2 regions of the Clostridium sp. NSJ-145 genome follow, and region 1 is predicted to be linked to the other one. Evidence: a T-box and tRNA genes for the amino acid it is inferred to sense, from the RefSeq annotation. Region 1 holds a T-box; the other holds one or more tRNA genes.

Evidence for each region. The T-box of region 1 lies ahead of gltX (glutamate--tRNA ligase). A T-box ahead of a tRNA ligase gene usually reads a tRNA of that ligase, here a tRNA-Glu.
Region 2: it has a tRNA-Glu gene. The T-box ahead of gltX (glutamate--tRNA ligase) is inferred to sense a tRNA for this amino acid. The anticodon was not compared.

What each region holds. Positions count from the first base shown of each region.
Region 1 is NZ_JAJNOS010000008.1:89,382-97,635, forward strand. Features, by position in the region: gene LQE93_RS08770 (NCS2 family permease) at 1-1,282, shown strand, start outside; T-box leader at 1,400-1,574, shown strand; gene gltX (glutamate--tRNA ligase) at 1,733-3,394, shown strand; gene LQE93_RS08780 (hypothetical protein) at 3,643-3,795, shown strand; gene LQE93_RS08785 (hypothetical protein) at 3,933-4,070, shown strand; gene LQE93_RS08790 (glutamine--tRNA ligase/YqeY domain fusion protein) at 4,260-5,918, opposite strand; gene LQE93_RS08795 (DUF1540 domain-containing protein) at 6,207-6,521, shown strand; gene LQE93_RS08800 (CPBP family intramembrane glutamic endopeptidase) at 6,701-7,543, shown strand; gene LQE93_RS08805 (5-formyltetrahydrofolate cyclo-ligase) at 7,536-8,111, shown strand; gene thrS (threonine--tRNA ligase) at 8,148-8,254, opposite strand, start outside.
Region 2 is NZ_JAJNOS010000015.1:32,258-40,511, reverse strand. Features, by position in the region: gene LQE93_RS13285 (S8 family serine peptidase) at 1-1,163, shown strand, start outside; gene LQE93_RS13280 (peptidoglycan DD-metalloendopeptidase family protein) at 1,182-2,357, opposite strand; gene LQE93_RS13275 (DnaD domain protein) at 2,520-3,515, shown strand; gene LQE93_RS13270 (ATP-binding protein) at 3,508-4,497, shown strand; tRNA gene LQE93_RS13265 (tRNA-Thr) at 4,643-4,717, opposite strand; tRNA gene LQE93_RS13260 (tRNA-Asp) at 4,750-4,826, opposite strand; tRNA gene LQE93_RS13255 (tRNA-Val) at 4,831-4,906, opposite strand; tRNA gene LQE93_RS13250 (tRNA-Glu) at 4,916-4,990, opposite strand; tRNA gene LQE93_RS13245 (tRNA-Thr) at 4,997-5,071, opposite strand; tRNA gene LQE93_RS13240 (tRNA-Asp) at 5,097-5,173, opposite strand; tRNA gene LQE93_RS13235 (tRNA-Val) at 5,179-5,254, opposite strand; tRNA gene LQE93_RS13230 (tRNA-Glu) at 5,264-5,338, opposite strand; gene LQE93_RS13225 (hypothetical protein) at 5,459-6,058, opposite strand; gene LQE93_RS13220 (NAD(P)/FAD-dependent oxidoreductase) at 6,560-7,804, shown strand; gene LQE93_RS13215 (acyl-[acyl-carrier-protein] thioesterase) at 7,952-8,254, opposite strand, start outside.

The DNA of each region.
Region 1 (8,254 bases):
TTTTCAATTTAAAGAAAAAGGAACTAATTTTAAAACAGAGTTAATCGGTGGATTAACAACTTTTTTAACAATGGCTTATACGTTATTTGTAATTCCAGAAGTGTTATCTAATACTGGAATGCCTAAAGAGGCAGTATTTGTAGCTACAGCATTAGCAGGAGCCATAGGAACATTGATTATGGGAATATATGCAAAATTTCCAATGGCTTTAGCACCAGGTATGGGATTAAACGCATTTTTTACGTTTAGTGTATGTTTAGGTATGAATATTCCATGGCAAACTGCTATGGCAGGAGTTTTGGCATCAGGAATAATCTTTATAATTTTATCTATAACAGGATTTAGAGAAACAGTAATTAAGGCAATTCCTAATAATCTTAAATATGCAGTAAGTGCAGGAATTGGACTTTTTATAGCTTTTATTGGATTTAAAAATGCTGGAATAGTAGTAGCAGATCCAGCAACATTTGTAGCATTAGGAAATTTAACTGAACCATCAGTATTGTTGGCGATATTTGGGTTAATAGTTATGGCAGTGTTAATGGTGAGAGGAAATAAAATAGCTATATTTATTGGATTGGTTGTAACAGTATGTGTTGGTATGATATTTGGATTAGTAGATGTACCAAAAGCAATAATTTCTATACCACCATCAATAGCGCCTACTTTTGGAGTAGCAGTTAAGAATTTAGGTAATATCTTTAATCCACAAATGATTATGGTTATATTCACATTCTTATTTATGGACTTTTTTGATACTGCTGGAACAATTGTAGCAGTAGGTTCAAAAATAGGTTTAATTAAGAAAGATGGTTCTGTAGAAGGTGGTTCAAAAGCATTATTGGCAGATTCTGTTGCTACTTGCGTGGGAGCTGTTTTAGGAACAACTAATACAACATCTTATTCAGAATCTTTGTCAGGAATAGCAGTTGGGGCTAAAACTGGATTTTCAAGTGTAGTTGTTGGAGTAATGTTCTTAATATCTTTATTCTTTTCACCATTGTTATCGGTAATAACCACTCAAGTTACAGCACCTGCTTTAATAATAGTAGGATCATTGATGTTTATGTCTGTAGCAGATGTTGAATGGAACAAGAGTGAAATAGCAATATCATCATTTTTGACTATAATATTAATGCCTTTAACATACAGTATAGGGGAAGGAATTGCATTTGGATTCTTGACATATGTAATACTTATGTTAGCAAAGAAAAAATATAAGGAAGTACATCCGGTAATGTATGGATTAGCTGTATTGTTTATTATTTACTTTATAATTTAAAAAATAATTTATCATTTGTCATTTTTAATTTGTAACTGATTTACTCTTTACAATAAAAATGCATAATTGTATAATTAATCTGGTATATGTGAATAATATACCAAAGAGATAATTTTATATAAAGCGATGAAAAAGAAGAGTAAGCACTTAATTAAATCAAAGAGAGTTAGGGCTGGTGAGAACCTGATATTTAATAATGCTGAAGGAAGCTTTGGAGCTATATTTTCAATTAAGTGGGTTAGTAATAACCAATTTAGGTGGTAACGCGGAAGATATGTCTTTCGTCCTAAAGAATTTTTTAGGACGAAAGACTTTTTTATTTTAAAATATAAAAATTAAGAAATAATATAAAACAATATATATTAAAAATAAAGAACTCTATATGAGCTTTATCATAAAGTCTTAATTTTTAAATCTTAACTATTAATTGTAGAAAGAGGAGAGAACAAAATGGCATTTGAAAAATTAGCAGAATTAATATTCCCTAATATTGATAAGACACCTCAATATTATATTGAAAAGTATCCTAAAAGAAATTTAAAAGAAGGTGCTGTAGTATGTAGATATGCACCATCTCCAACAGGGTTTCAACATATTGGAGGAGTATTTGCAGCTTTAATAAATGAAAGATTAGCAAGTCAAACTGAAGGAGTATTTTTCTTAAGAATAGAAGATACAGACCAAAAGAGAGAAGTTGAAGGAGCTATTGAAGATACAATTGCTACAATGCATAATTTTGGTATGGACTTCAGTGAAGGAATGACTGGGCAAGATACTTCAAAAGGTGAATATGGTCCATATAGACAAAGTGAAAGAGCTGAAATATATAAAACTTTTGCTAAAGATTTACTATTAAAAGGATTAGCTTATCCATGTTTCTGTACTCCAGAAGAATTAGCTGAATTAAGAGAAAGACAAGTAGCTAATAAGATAACTCCAGGATACTATGGAGAATATGCTAAATTCAGAAATATAACTGAAGAAGAAGCTATAGAAAGAATTAATAACGGAGAAAGCTATATTTTAAGATTAAAATCACCAGGAAATATTGAAAATAGAGTTGAGTTCCATGATTTAATTAAAGGTGATATTTCTTTCCCAGAAAACAATCAAGATGTTGTTATAATTAAAGGTGATGGACTTCCAACATATCACTTTGCTCACGCAATAGATGATTATTTAATGAGAACAACTCATGTTATAAGAGGAGAAGAATGGTTATCATCACTTCCAATACATGTTCAATTATTTGATGTTTTAGGATTCGAAAGACCAAATTATGCTCATATTCCAACAATAATGAAACAAGAAGGTGGATCTAAGAGAAAACTTTCTAAGAGAAAAGATGCTGAAGCTGCAGTTTCTTATTATAAAGAAGTAGGATATCCAACAGTATGTGTTATTGAATACTTATTAAATATCGTAAATTCAACATATGAAGAATGGAGAGCTGAAAATCCAACTGCTGATTATCACGAATTTAATGTTCAATTAGAGAAAATGAGCAAGAGTGGAGCATTATTTGATTTAGTTAAATTAAATGACGTTTCTAAAGATGTTATAGCTAGAATGCCAGCAAACGAAGTATATGCTCAATATACAGCATGGGCTAAAGAATTTGATAAAGAAATGTATGACCTAGTAACTTCAAATGAAGCTATGGCAAAAGAAGTATTTAATATAGATAAAGAAGGTCCAAAGCCAAGAAAAGATTTTGCTAAATGGGATGAAGTTAAAGACAAAATATTCTATTTCTTTGATGAATTATTCTACAATGAGACAGCAGAACAAGTAGAACTTCCAAAGACTTTATCATTAGAAAATGCTAAAGCTATAATCGAAGAATATGCTAAGAGATTTACTTTTAATATAGGAAGCCAAGAAGCTTGGTTTGAAGAGTTAAAAGTAATAGGAGCAGAGCTTGGATATTGCGCAAATAGAAAAGAGTACAAAGCTAATCCAGATGCTTTTAAAGGAATGATTTCAGATGTTGCTGGAGCAGTAAGAAGTGCATTATCACACAGAACTAATACTCCAGACCTTTATACTATAATGCAAATTATGGGTGAAGAAAAGGTAAGAGAAAGATTTGAAAGATTTTTAAGTTTATAATATATTAGATATTTATAAGATATAAGAATTCTCTACTTAGTTAGAGAGTTCTTATTTTTTATTTATATAATTTTATAATGGTATAAATTTAATATTATTGGAAGAGAACATTACAATGCTATTTTAAACAATTAATACAAGGTATTACGAAGAGAATAATGTACAAACTATTATTGTAGCGGTGGTAGAACTAAGTATTAGACTTGGCTGTATCAGGGCTAAATATATTTTAAAGAGGTGCTTTGTATATGAGTAAAAATGCAAATTGTGGATGTAATAAGGCGCAAAAATCAGCAGGCAACAATCAGTGGGCATCACCAGCTAGTGTACAATCAAGTATTTATGATAATTGTAAATGTAATAAAAAACAAGAGAAAACAGCAACTAATAATCAATGGTAATGCTTAAATAAATATAAAACTATATAAAATATAAATGTATTAAATTTTAATACATAACTTTATAAATAATTTCCATGTATTAAGATGAACTTAAAGAACATACTATTAATGAAACTTAATGAAGGAGGAGATTTCTAATGCATAATTATTGTAAAACAGCTACAAATAACGCATGGGCATCAAAACCTACATCAAGTTTAAATAGTTGTCAAAGTTGTAGGAGTCATAAAGAAGAAAAAACTGCTACAGATAATAAATGGACATCTACAAAATAGATTTGGCGACTCAGAAGTTGGTAATAACCCGTTACCTTACTTCTACTAATTCAATCATTTCACCTTACTAAGATGAGGTAGTCAACGGAGATGGGTATAAAATGAATCTTTGAGAAATTAATTAATTTCAATATAATTTTCATAATTTATATTCATACAAAAAAAGAGGTGGCCAGTGGCCACTTCTTTTTATAATTTAAATGATGATTTTAAAGGTACGATTCTATTAAACACTAATTTTTCAGATGTAGTATATTTAGAATCTACTGTAAAGAATCCGTTTCTAACCATTTGGAACTTATCTAGTGGACTTGCATTTTCTACAGCTACTGGTTCAATAAATCCTTGTAAAATTTCCATTGAGTTAGGATTTATTTGTTCTAAGAAGTGTTTACCTTCATTTCCTTCTTGATCATCTAATATTAATGGCTCATATAATCTAAATTCAGCAGGTTTTGCAGTTTTAGCATCTACCCAATGTATAGTAGCTTTAACCTTTCTTCCAGTGAATCCTGAACCACTTTTAGTTTCTGGATCATAAGTACAGTGAACTTCGATAACTTCACCATTTTCATCTTTTATTACATCAGTACATTTTACAAAATAAGCACCTTTTAATCTAACTTCGTTACCAGGGAATAATCTAAAGTACTTTTTAACCGGTTCTTCCATAAAATCTTCTCTTTCGATATATAGCTCTCTAGAGAATGGAACTAATCTCTTACCGAAAGATTCATCTTTAGCGTTATTTTCTATTTCTAACATTTCTGTTTGATCTTCAGGATAGTTAGTTATAACTAATTTTAAAGGTCTTAAAACAGCCATTGCAAGTGGAGCTTTCATTTGTAAATCTTCTCTTATGAAATAGTCTAACATTTGAGAATCTACTATTGAGTTAGCTTTAGCAACACCTATGGCAGAGCAGAAGTTTCTTAATGCTTCTGGCGTACATCCTCTTCTTCTAAGACCTGATATAGTAGGCATTCTTGGATCATCCCATCCATCAACAACACCTTCATCAACTAATTGTTTAAGCTTTCTCTTACTCATAACAGTATTAGTCATGTTTAATCTAGCAAATTCTATTTGTCTTGGAATTGACTCCATTTCACATTCCTTAACAACCCAATCATAAAGAGGTCTATGATCTTCAAACTCTAAAGTACAAATAGAGTGAGTTACAGATTCAATAGCATCTTCTAATGGATGAGCAAAGTCATACATTGGATAGATACACCACTTATCGCCTGTATTATGATGAGTAGCGTGAGCTATTCTATAAATTATAGGATCTCTCATGTTCATATTAGGAGAAGCCATATCTATTTTAGCTCTTAAAACTTTTTCTCCATCTTTAAATTCACCTTTTCTCATTCTTTCGAATAAATCAAGGTTTTCTTCAACTGATCTACTTCTATATGGACTTTCTTTACCAGGTTCAGTTAATGTTCCTCTATATTCTTTAGCTTCTTCAGGTGTTAAATCACAAACGTAAGCTAATCCTTTTTTTATTAATAAAACAGCTCTGTTATACATTTCTTCAAAGTAATCAGATGCAAAGTAAAGAGCATCCCAGTTTCCACCAAGCCATTTAACATCTTCTTTTATTGATTCAACATATTCAGTATCTTCTTTAACTGGATTAGTGTCATCAAATCTTAAGTGAGTTTTACCTTTAAATTCTTCAGCTAATCCAAAGTTTAAAAGTATTGATTTAGCATGACCTATATGAAGATAACCATTTGGTTCTGGTGGGAAACGAGTTATTATTTCTTTATGCTTTCCACTATTAAGGTCTTCTACAATTATATTTCTTATAAAATTAGAAGAATTAATTTCATTTGACATAGTATTACCTCTCCTATTATCATATTTTAGTTTATTTTGAAATTAAAAGTTAATAAATATTATAAATACAACTTATTATTTAATCAAATTTCAACGGTTAAACTATATATTTTATATATTTACTATTAATAATAATTTTAATCTAATATAAGTAAAAAAGAAAGTAACCTTTATATAAAAAGTTATATAAATACAATAAAATCGACAATAAAATTATAGATGTGAATAAAAGAATCAATATTTCTAAAAATATAAATAAGACTCATATGTATTTTTAGGAGGTATAATATGACCAATTTAATTTGTAATGTAGAAAGTTGTATACATAATAATTCTGCATGCTGTTGTAAAGAAGGAATAACAGTAGGAGGGTCTGAAGCATCTTCGGCCTCAGCAACATGTTGTGATAGTTTTGAAGAAAAGCATGGAGCTTTCACAAGTAATTTTGAAGCACCTCATGGAAGCTTAAATGTTCAATGTGAAGCTGAAAATTGTACATATAATGAGAATCGTATGTGTGCAGCAGAAGCAATACATATTGCTGGCATGAATGCATGTACAACTGGAGAAACTGAATGTAATAGCTTTGTACCAAAACTTTAAGTTTGACCTAAATAAAAGAGGATTATTGTTTTACGACAAAGTGGAGGTTTTCACTTGTCGTAGACAATTTGCATTATACAAAGTATATTTTCATTTAGCGTAGCAATTTTTAATGTGGCGAAGCTACAGTATTGTGTGTATAATTAATTGTATAATAATAACAATTTAAAGGGTGAATAATGAAATTAAATTATATTAAAAACTTAAACGAAGGAAGTCTAGAAATTAAACCTATTACTTTTTGGAAGGCTATAATACTATCATTTATTTTTGATATAACTTATAGTTTTGTATATACTCCTATAAGTATATTCGTAGAGTTTTATAGAGATATGTTCTTTATGAATAGCTGGAGTGAAAATTTATTAACAACTATAACAGATTTTATTTATCAATATGGAATTATGTTAGTTATTATAGTGTTAATTAATAGAAGTTTTAAAACTAATGGAAATGTATTATATGATGAAAAAATCTCTAAGAAAAAGTACTTAGCTGGAGTAGGTATGATAGTTGGATATATATGTATTACCTATGGAGTATTTGATTTTCTATTATATTCATTGCCAACTCTAAATGAGGGGCTATATGAATATTTAGAAGAATATCTTTTGAATACATCATATATTTTTATATTTATTTCAAGCTGCATTATGGCTCCGTTCTTTGAAGAGATATTATATAGAGGAATATTGTTAAATGGATTATTAAAAAAGTATAGTTATAAAAAAGCAATAATATATTCAGCGCTTATATTTGGTATAGCTCATATGAATTTACCACAAGGAATAAATGCATTTCTTCTAGGTGTAATTATTGGACTAGCCTACTATTATACAAGATCAATTTATGTTTGTATGGGTATGCACTTTGCTAATAATTTTTTAGTTAATTTTGTAGTATATCCAGAATCAAGATTATGGACAATAATTTTGTTTATAGTAATTCCTATAATAGGACTAATTATTTTTATCAAATCTTTTAGGACAATAAAGAATAATAAAGGAATTGAAAATGTATAAAAACATCATTAGAAAAAAGGTATTAGACTTAAGACATAATTTAAAAAAAGAAGAAAAGAAGAGGTTAGATAGGATAATATATGAATCAGTAATAGAAAATGATCTATATATAAATGCCAACAAGATTTTTATATATGTAAGCTATAATAATGAAGTAGATACAATAGATATAATTAAAAATTCAATAGATAATAATAAATCAGTTTATGTGCCTAAGATTAATATAGAAGATAAAACTATGAAGTCAGTAGAAATTCACAGTTTAAATGAACTAAGTGTTAATAAGTATGGTATTTTAGAACCTAATATTGTGGATAAAAATAATACTGAAGAAAAATTTGATATCATAATAATGCCTGGAATAGCATTTGATAGTGATGGTAATAGAATCGGATATGGTGGGGGATATTACGATAAATATATTTCAAATTTAAATTATGATGTAGTTAAGGTAGCATTGGCATATAATTTTCAGATGGTGAATTATATAAAAGCAGAAGAGCATGATATTAAAGTAAATTATATATTTACTGATAAAGAAATGATTTATATAGAAAATACAATTTAGAAATAAAAAAGAGGCTGAAAATCAGCCTCTAAATTTTTATCTTTCTTTGTTAGCAATTTCAGTTTTAATTCTTTCAACGAATGAATCTAATGCAATTGCACCTTCATCATCGTTCTTTCTACTTCTTACTGCAACTTCATTGT
Region 2 (8,254 bases), on a different contig from region 1:
ATCTTAAAAATTATATGGAATTTAATACATCTAGGAGTTATAGGGTTTTAATTAAATGTAGAAACTTTCAGGATTCTATTGAAAAAAGAATCTTATCATATAAAGGAACTATATTAAGAAATATTAATATTGATAATATTATATGTGCTATTTTAAACTCTCAATCTATAAATAGATTATTAGAATACCCTGAAGTTGAATATATATGCTTAGATCAATTTTTTAATCTTTGTGGTATAAGCGTACAAACTGCTAATAGAGTTAGATTATCTAATAGTATAAATGCTTCTGGTCGGGGGGTAGGTATTGGAGTAATTGATTCTGGTGTATATCCTCACCGTGATTTAACAACACCTTTTAATCGAATTGCTACCTTCACAGACTTAATTAATGGTCTCTCATTCCCATATGATGATAACGGACATGGTACATGCACTTGTGGAGTCATTGCTGGTAATGGTGAATCCTCTAATGGAATATATAAAGGAATTGCTCCTAACTCAGAGCTTCATGTGATAAAAGCTTTTAATAGATTAGGAAAAGGATATGTCTCAGATGTACTATATGCTATAAATGAGTTAATATCTATAAGTCCTAAGTATAATATAAAAATTTTATGTTTACCCTTTGAAAGCTTAAATCATGATAAATTTATATTCTCACTTTTTGATAAAATACTAAAAAAAGCTGTTGATTTAGGTATTACACCTATACTTCCTAGTGGAAGTAATAGTATTGAAGGCTCTATTATGGGAATAGCTCTAAGTAAAAATGCTATTACAGTAAGCGGTTTAGATACAACTTCAAAAACAACTCCTTATGAATACTCATCTACAGGTGCTCCAAAAAAAGATTTTAAACCTAATTTTTGTGCTGCTTGTGTAGATATTGTATCTCTTAACTGTAATACATCTTATATATCTGAAAAAAATAATACTAAAATATATGCACCTAAACTTTCATCTTCATACAAAAGCTTTAGCGGCACATCTATATCAGCTGCATATATATCTGGTATATGTGCTTTATTATATGAACTTACACCTACACTCTCCTTTGATGATATAGTATCTATGTTAACAGCTTCATCTACTAACTTAGATCTACCACTAAATACTCAGGGAGAAGGATGTATAAATTTAAATAAATTATTTAAAAAGTAAAAGTGCCATAAAGCACTTTTACTTTTTGACTATATAATTAAGAGGATTTACAGGTGTTTCATTTATCCTTAATTCAAAATGTAAATGAGGTCCAGTACTATATCCAGTACTTCCTACAGCACCTATTATTTCTCCTTTTTTCACTTCTTGATTTAGAGACACGTATATCTCACTTAAATGAGCATAATATGTTTTCATATCGTCACTATGCTGAACTATAACTAAATTTCCATACCCTCCATCATTATATCCAGCATATATTACTTTACCTTCGAAAGAAGCTATTATATCTTCTCCAAGATTTTCAGCTATATCAAGTCCTTTATGATACGAATTAACTCTATCTTCTCCATAATATGATGATATATATCCCCCATCTACTGGTCTCTCTAAAAAACTTACTCCATCATAGTATGGATTTTTACTTCCTCTATGTACTACAGTAGCTATAGGCTCTACTAATACGTTCTCATTTAATATATTTTCTTCTACTTTCGTAAGTCCATCATATACGACTTCCTTATAAACTTCTTTTGTTCCATCAGATCCTTGTACAATAACTTCTTCACCCATATATATACTATTATCTTCTTCAACTATAACTGGTGATTCTATATTTTCTTCTTGAAAGGTTCTTAAACTTAACTCTAAATCCAACAAACTTTTATTTATTATAGATGCCTCATAAATATCTTTTGATATTTCACTACTATTACTCAATTGACACAACTTTAATTCAGTAGGCGTCACTTTTATATTTCCATTTATCTTCATATAAGATATATCTTCAACATTAACTCCTAATTCTCTAATATAACTTTCGCATACACTCTCAATTATTTCATCTTTTTCTTGAGCACTTAGTACATATCCAAAAATATTATTATCTACAGTTATAGCAAAGCCATTAACATTTCTATTTATATTATCTATATTTGCATTTAGATTCTTACTCTCCAAATTAACAATATCATTATAGTTATTAGAAATATCACTTGAATTTGCCAAATAAACTCCTTGTGGTATTTCATTTGAATCATTAATAACATTAATACACTGAACTGTTTTCCTATTTCCATGTATACTATAGCCATTAGTTATTTCTGATATAAGAAATAACAATATTGTTAATACTATTAAGGATAAAGTGGTTTTTCGTATGACACACTTTTCATCCTTCTTCTGCGAGTACATTTTTATCACTCCTCTTTTTTAGTTTTATTTACAACATTTTTTAATTTTCCCAAGAAGTAAAATAATATACATATCATTTCTTTAATTGTTATGTTGAGGGTTAATATCACCTTTGTTATAATTAGCTTAAACGTAATAGTTCAAGAAAGGTAGAGAATATTTATGAGCACATTTATGCTAAAAAATAAACAACTAGACTTTACTCCCGTTAGTAATATATTTATAGAAAAATATATGCCTAAAGCCCGTGGAGAATTTATAAAGGTATATCTATTAATGCTTAAATATAATACTTGTGGTGAAATGGGTGTAACATCATCAATATTAGCTACTTCATTAAATTTGCTTGAATCTGATGTACTAAATGCCTTAAATTATTGGAATGATGAAGGACTAATAAAGCTTATTCCAATTGATAAAATGGGTAATTTTAATATTGAATTTGTTGATTTAGTTAAAGAATCTAAATCTCAAAGTAAAGAAATAAACTTACTTCAAGCATTAAATAAAAATTCAACTAAGGATATGCTAAATGATATTGAAAGACTTTTAGGAAGACCTCTATCTCCTAAAGAAATGACTACTTACTTAAGTTGGCAAGATGATTTCAATTTCTCATCAGAATTAATACTGATTCTTTTTGAATATTGTGTATCTCGTGGAAAAAGTGATTATAGATATATAGAAAAAGTAGCAATGGCTTGGAAAGATATGAATATAACCACAGTTGAAGAAGCTCAAAACTATATCAAGAAAAATGAAGATAAATGGGTAAAAATTAGACATATTCTAAATTACTTAGGTATTAAAAATCCTGAATTAATGAAACCACAAGAAGAAATGTTAGATAAATGGATAAATGATTTTAATTTTCCTCTAGATGTCATAGAAAAAGCTTGCAATATATGTTTTCAACGCTTAAATAGAGCAGATTTTAAATATATTGACGGAATCTTATCTAACTGGAATAAGAACAACCTAAAAACAATTGCTGCTATTGAGGAAAAAGATTCAAAACCTTCTAGTATTGCTCCATCTAAGGGGAACTATACTAGTAATAATAGCAAAAGATTTATTGGTCAAAATATTAATAATAAATCATCAAAAGACTATGATGATTTGGAAAAAGAACTTTTAGGATGGTATAACAATGATTAAGGGATATCAAGAAAAATTAATGAATATTTACGAAAAAATACGTGAAGATGAAAATCGTAATTTAAAAAATAGAAAAAATGAAATTCTTCAAAAAGCTCCTGAAATAATTGAATTAGATAATACGATTCAAAAACTTTCCTTAGCTTTACCTATGGCTATATTAAAAGGTGCATCTGAATCTGATTTAGATAATATTAAAGCTGATATACAAGAGCTTAGAAAGCAAAAATACGAGTTACTAACGTCTTATGGGTATCCTACAGATTATCTGACACTTCATTATCAATGCCCAAAATGCCAAGATACTGGTTATATAGGAACTAAGAGATGTAGTTGCTTTAAAACTAAACTTGTAAATTTATATTATGAAACTTCTAAATTATCAAATAACTTAGCTACTTGCAATTTTAATAACTTTGATATAAGGTTATTTTCTTCTGAAAATAGCGGTAATTATAAAAATTCTCAACGTAAAAACATGGAGAAAATTTATGAGTTTGTAAGAGGTAATTATTTAGCTAATTTCGATACAGATAATACTAACCTTTTATTTTATGGTGAATCAGGAAATGGTAAAACATTTTTATCTTGGTGTATTGCTAAAGAGTTATTAGATAAAGGATATCTAGTTATCTATAAGACATCTAACGATTTAATAAGAGACTTAAGAGAAATAACTTTCAATAATAACTATGTACTTGAAGATTTATTAATAAATTGTGATTTACTAATAATAGACGACTTAGGAGCTGAACAAGTAACAGACTTTTCTACTAATGAATTATTTAACTTAATAAATAAAAAGTTATTAAATAATAAAAAGATGATTATATCAACAAATTTAAATCTTCCAGATATAGAAAAAAGTTATACTACTAGAGTTTATTCTCGTTTAGTTGGTAATTTCACTTTCTTTAAGTTTTACGGTAATGATGTTAGAATAAAGCTTAATCTTGCAAGAATGAGATCTCAACAACAATAAATAATAAGAAAGACGCTTTACTTAAATTAATAATAAATCTTTAAACTATTAATTTTACAAAGTAAAGTGTCTTTTTTTATAAATAAATTTAATTTTTGTATTATAATATAAAAACAAAAAAACTCTAGAATTATCTAGAGTTTCATGGAGCTGGTGATCGGAGTCGAACCAACAACCTGCTGATTACAAGTCAGCTGCTCTGCCATTGAGCCACACCAGCATAAATATTATATTTTATCACCAAAATTAAATTGGCGACTCAGAAGGGGCTCGAACCCTCGACCTCCGGCGTGACAGGCCGGCACTCTAACCAACTGAGCTACTGAGCCATTATGGTGGAAACAACAGGGATCGAACCTGTGACCCTCTGCTTGTAAGGCAGATGCTCTCCCAGCTGAGCTATGCTTCCGTATTAAAATGGTGACCCCTAGGGGAATCGAACCCCTGTTACCACCGTGAAAGGGTGGTGTCTTGACCGCTTGACCAAGGGGCCATATAATGGAGCTGGTGATCGGAGTCGAACCAACAACCTGCTGATTACAAGTCAGCTGCTCTGCCATTGAGCCACACCAGCATATTATATAGTTTTTTTAAAAAATTGGCGACTCAGAAGGGGCTCGAACCCTCGACCTCCGGCGTGACAGGCCGGCACTCTAACCAACTGAGCTACTGAGCCATTTATGGTGGAAACAACAGGGATCGAACCTGTGACCCTCTGCTTGTAAGGCAGATGCTCTCCCAGCTGAGCTATGCTTCCATATTAAAATGGTGACCCCTAGGGGAATCGAACCCCTGTTACCACCGTGAAAGGGTGGTGTCTTGACCGCTTGACCAAGGGGCCTAGGTTTCTTGCTCGTTCTCTGCCGAGCACATTAACTATAATACATAAAATTAAATATGGTGTCAACACTTTTTAAAAACTTTTTTTTATTTTTTATTTTTAGCTTATCACTATCCACCCTTAAGTCAGCATTTTTACTGGCTTTTCAGCACTTTTATTTTTTTCTACTTTTTTTAAATTTTCTATTGCCATACCATATCTACTTAATGAATCTTCTTTTAATTTTATTTCATTTTGTATTTTTTCAATTTCAAAAAGACACATTTCAAAAAATTCATCTTTATTAATTTCATCTAAAGTTATATTAAATCCTATTTTTTTAAAGTTTTGTCCTACAGCTAAAATTTTAACTGGAATACTATTATTTATAACAGCTATTATTTCTTTTTCCCAAACACCTCTTTTATTTACATTATGTTTATCTCTTAGTAAGTTTAAATTTTTAAATTCAATATTTAATTGTGATTCTATAATTTCTAAAAGAGCCTTATATAGTGCTACTGATATTCCTCTATTTAATTTTATTTTTAAAAAATCATTATATTTTATTAAAAATTCATCTACTTCACTTTCTGTGATAAATTCTATCTCATTATTATCAAATACCTTAATACCTTTACTATTAGGATAATTTACTACTACTTGATCATAATTCATCCTTCTAACCTTAAACTCTTTTTCATAATCCTCTAAAGTTTGGTCAATAATTTTAACTAACAATACTCTCACCTCTCAATATAGTATTCCATAGTTTTTTTACTAATATTACTGTGATAGAATTAAGTGAGCTTCCAAATTTCAATTTGGTTAAGCGAACTTACACCTACGAGCGTATGCGAGTAGTGTGTTTCCTTAAACTATTTAATTTTAAATTTAGTTGGTGAAACTTACTCATTCAATCGTATATGAGTATGAGTTTTCTTTAATTCTCCAAATTTTAATTTTGGTAGGCTAACTTAAACCTACAAACATATGCCAGTAGTGTATTTCATTTAGTATTGTTAAATTTTAATTTGCTTTATGAAAATTACACAATATATAGTTAAAAGATAAAAGTTACGAGTTATATATTTAGATTAAAATTAATTTTCTTAAAATATATATTTTCAATAAACTAAATAATAGTTTTATCTCAACTATTAACTTTTGATCATTAACTCTTAACTAAAAAAGTATTTCAAACTTTTTATATAAAACTAATATTAAAGGAGTGTTCTTATTTTGATATATCATGATTTAATAATCGTCGGTGGTGGAGCTTCTGGAATGATAGCTGCTATAACTGCTAAAGATTTTGGGATAGATGTAGCCATTGTTGAAGGTACTGATAGAGTTGGAAAAAAAATATTAACTACAGGAAATGGTAGATGTAATATATCTAATAGATGTGTTGCTGAACCTTTTATTAATTATCATAGTAATTGTGATAATTTCTTTTCGTCTGTTTTAAGTCAATTTGGTGTAGATGATACATTAAATTATTTTTTATCTTTAGGTCTTCCAATAGTTCCTCTAAAAGGAGGAAAATTATATCCACAGTCCCTTCAAGCCTCTTCAGTTGTGGATATTTTAAAAATGTCACTAGAAGATAGAAACATACCTTTATACACAAGCTGCAAAATAAAAGATATCCACAAGGGAAAAGTTTTTAAATTATCCACAAGTAATGAAGAATATAAATTATTCACATGTGAAAACTTAATATTAGCCTGTGGAGGAAAATCTGCTCCAAAAACAGGATCAGATGGTTCTGCATATTATTTAGCAAAAAATTTAGGACATTCAATAACAAAGCTTTTACCTGGAATAGTTCAATTAAAATTAAAATATGAACATCTTAAAGCACTTTCAGGCGTTAAATTTGATGGCTATGCAAAATTATTTGTAGATGATAAAGAAGTCAAAGAAGATTTTGGTGAAATATTATTCACTGATTACGGTATTTCTGGTCCTCCGATACTTCAAATATCAGCTTTAGCGTCTCAAGCTACTAGCAATAGCAAAAAAACAGAAGTTATTGTTGACCTTATGCCAAACTATACAAAAGATGAGTTAATAGATTTCTTAGAATGTCATTTTGCTCTTCTTTCTCATAGACCTATAATAAATGCTTTCATAGGCGTAATAAACAAAAAAATAATACCTGTTCTTTTAAAAGAATGCGGTATTACTGATTTACATATGCCATGTTATGAACTTTCTTGGAAAGAAAAAAACAAATTAATTCAAACGCTAAAAGGTTGGAAATTTACTTGTATCGGTACAAATGATTTCAATCAAGCTCAAGTAACTATTGGAGGAGTTGATGCTTCTGAAATTAATCCAGATACATTAGAATCTAAGATAGTTCCTAATCTATATTTTGCTGGTGAGCTTATAGATGTTCACGGAGATTGTGGTGGATTTAATCTACAATGGGCTTGGAGTTCTGGATATGTAGCTGCAAAATCAATTGCAAATAAGTAATGGCAAATTAACAAATGGCAAATTAACAATGGTAAGTGGCAAATTAAATAGTGAACCTGCTTTGCAGTTTCTTAAAAATATTTTTAAAAAGTCATCATAACTGACTTTATTCATCAATTTGCCATTCTCCATTTGTCATTTACCATTCTATTTATCCCATTTTGATATTAATGTTGTTAATTCTTTTCCCTCTGCATTTTCTATCTTATGTAAAATAATATATTGATCATCATTTTCTTTAATTTCACATATTGATTTTATTTCATCTCCATAGGAACATTCCTTCTCGAAGACTACGCTTAATTCAACTAAGTTATTTTTATATAATATCTCTACCGGTATTGATTCTAATGCCCATTCTATATATTTAACATTATTAACGTGTGTATTAGAATCTATATCAGTATATCTTACTTTAAATTCTTTTGAGTACATTTCCTCTTTCAATTT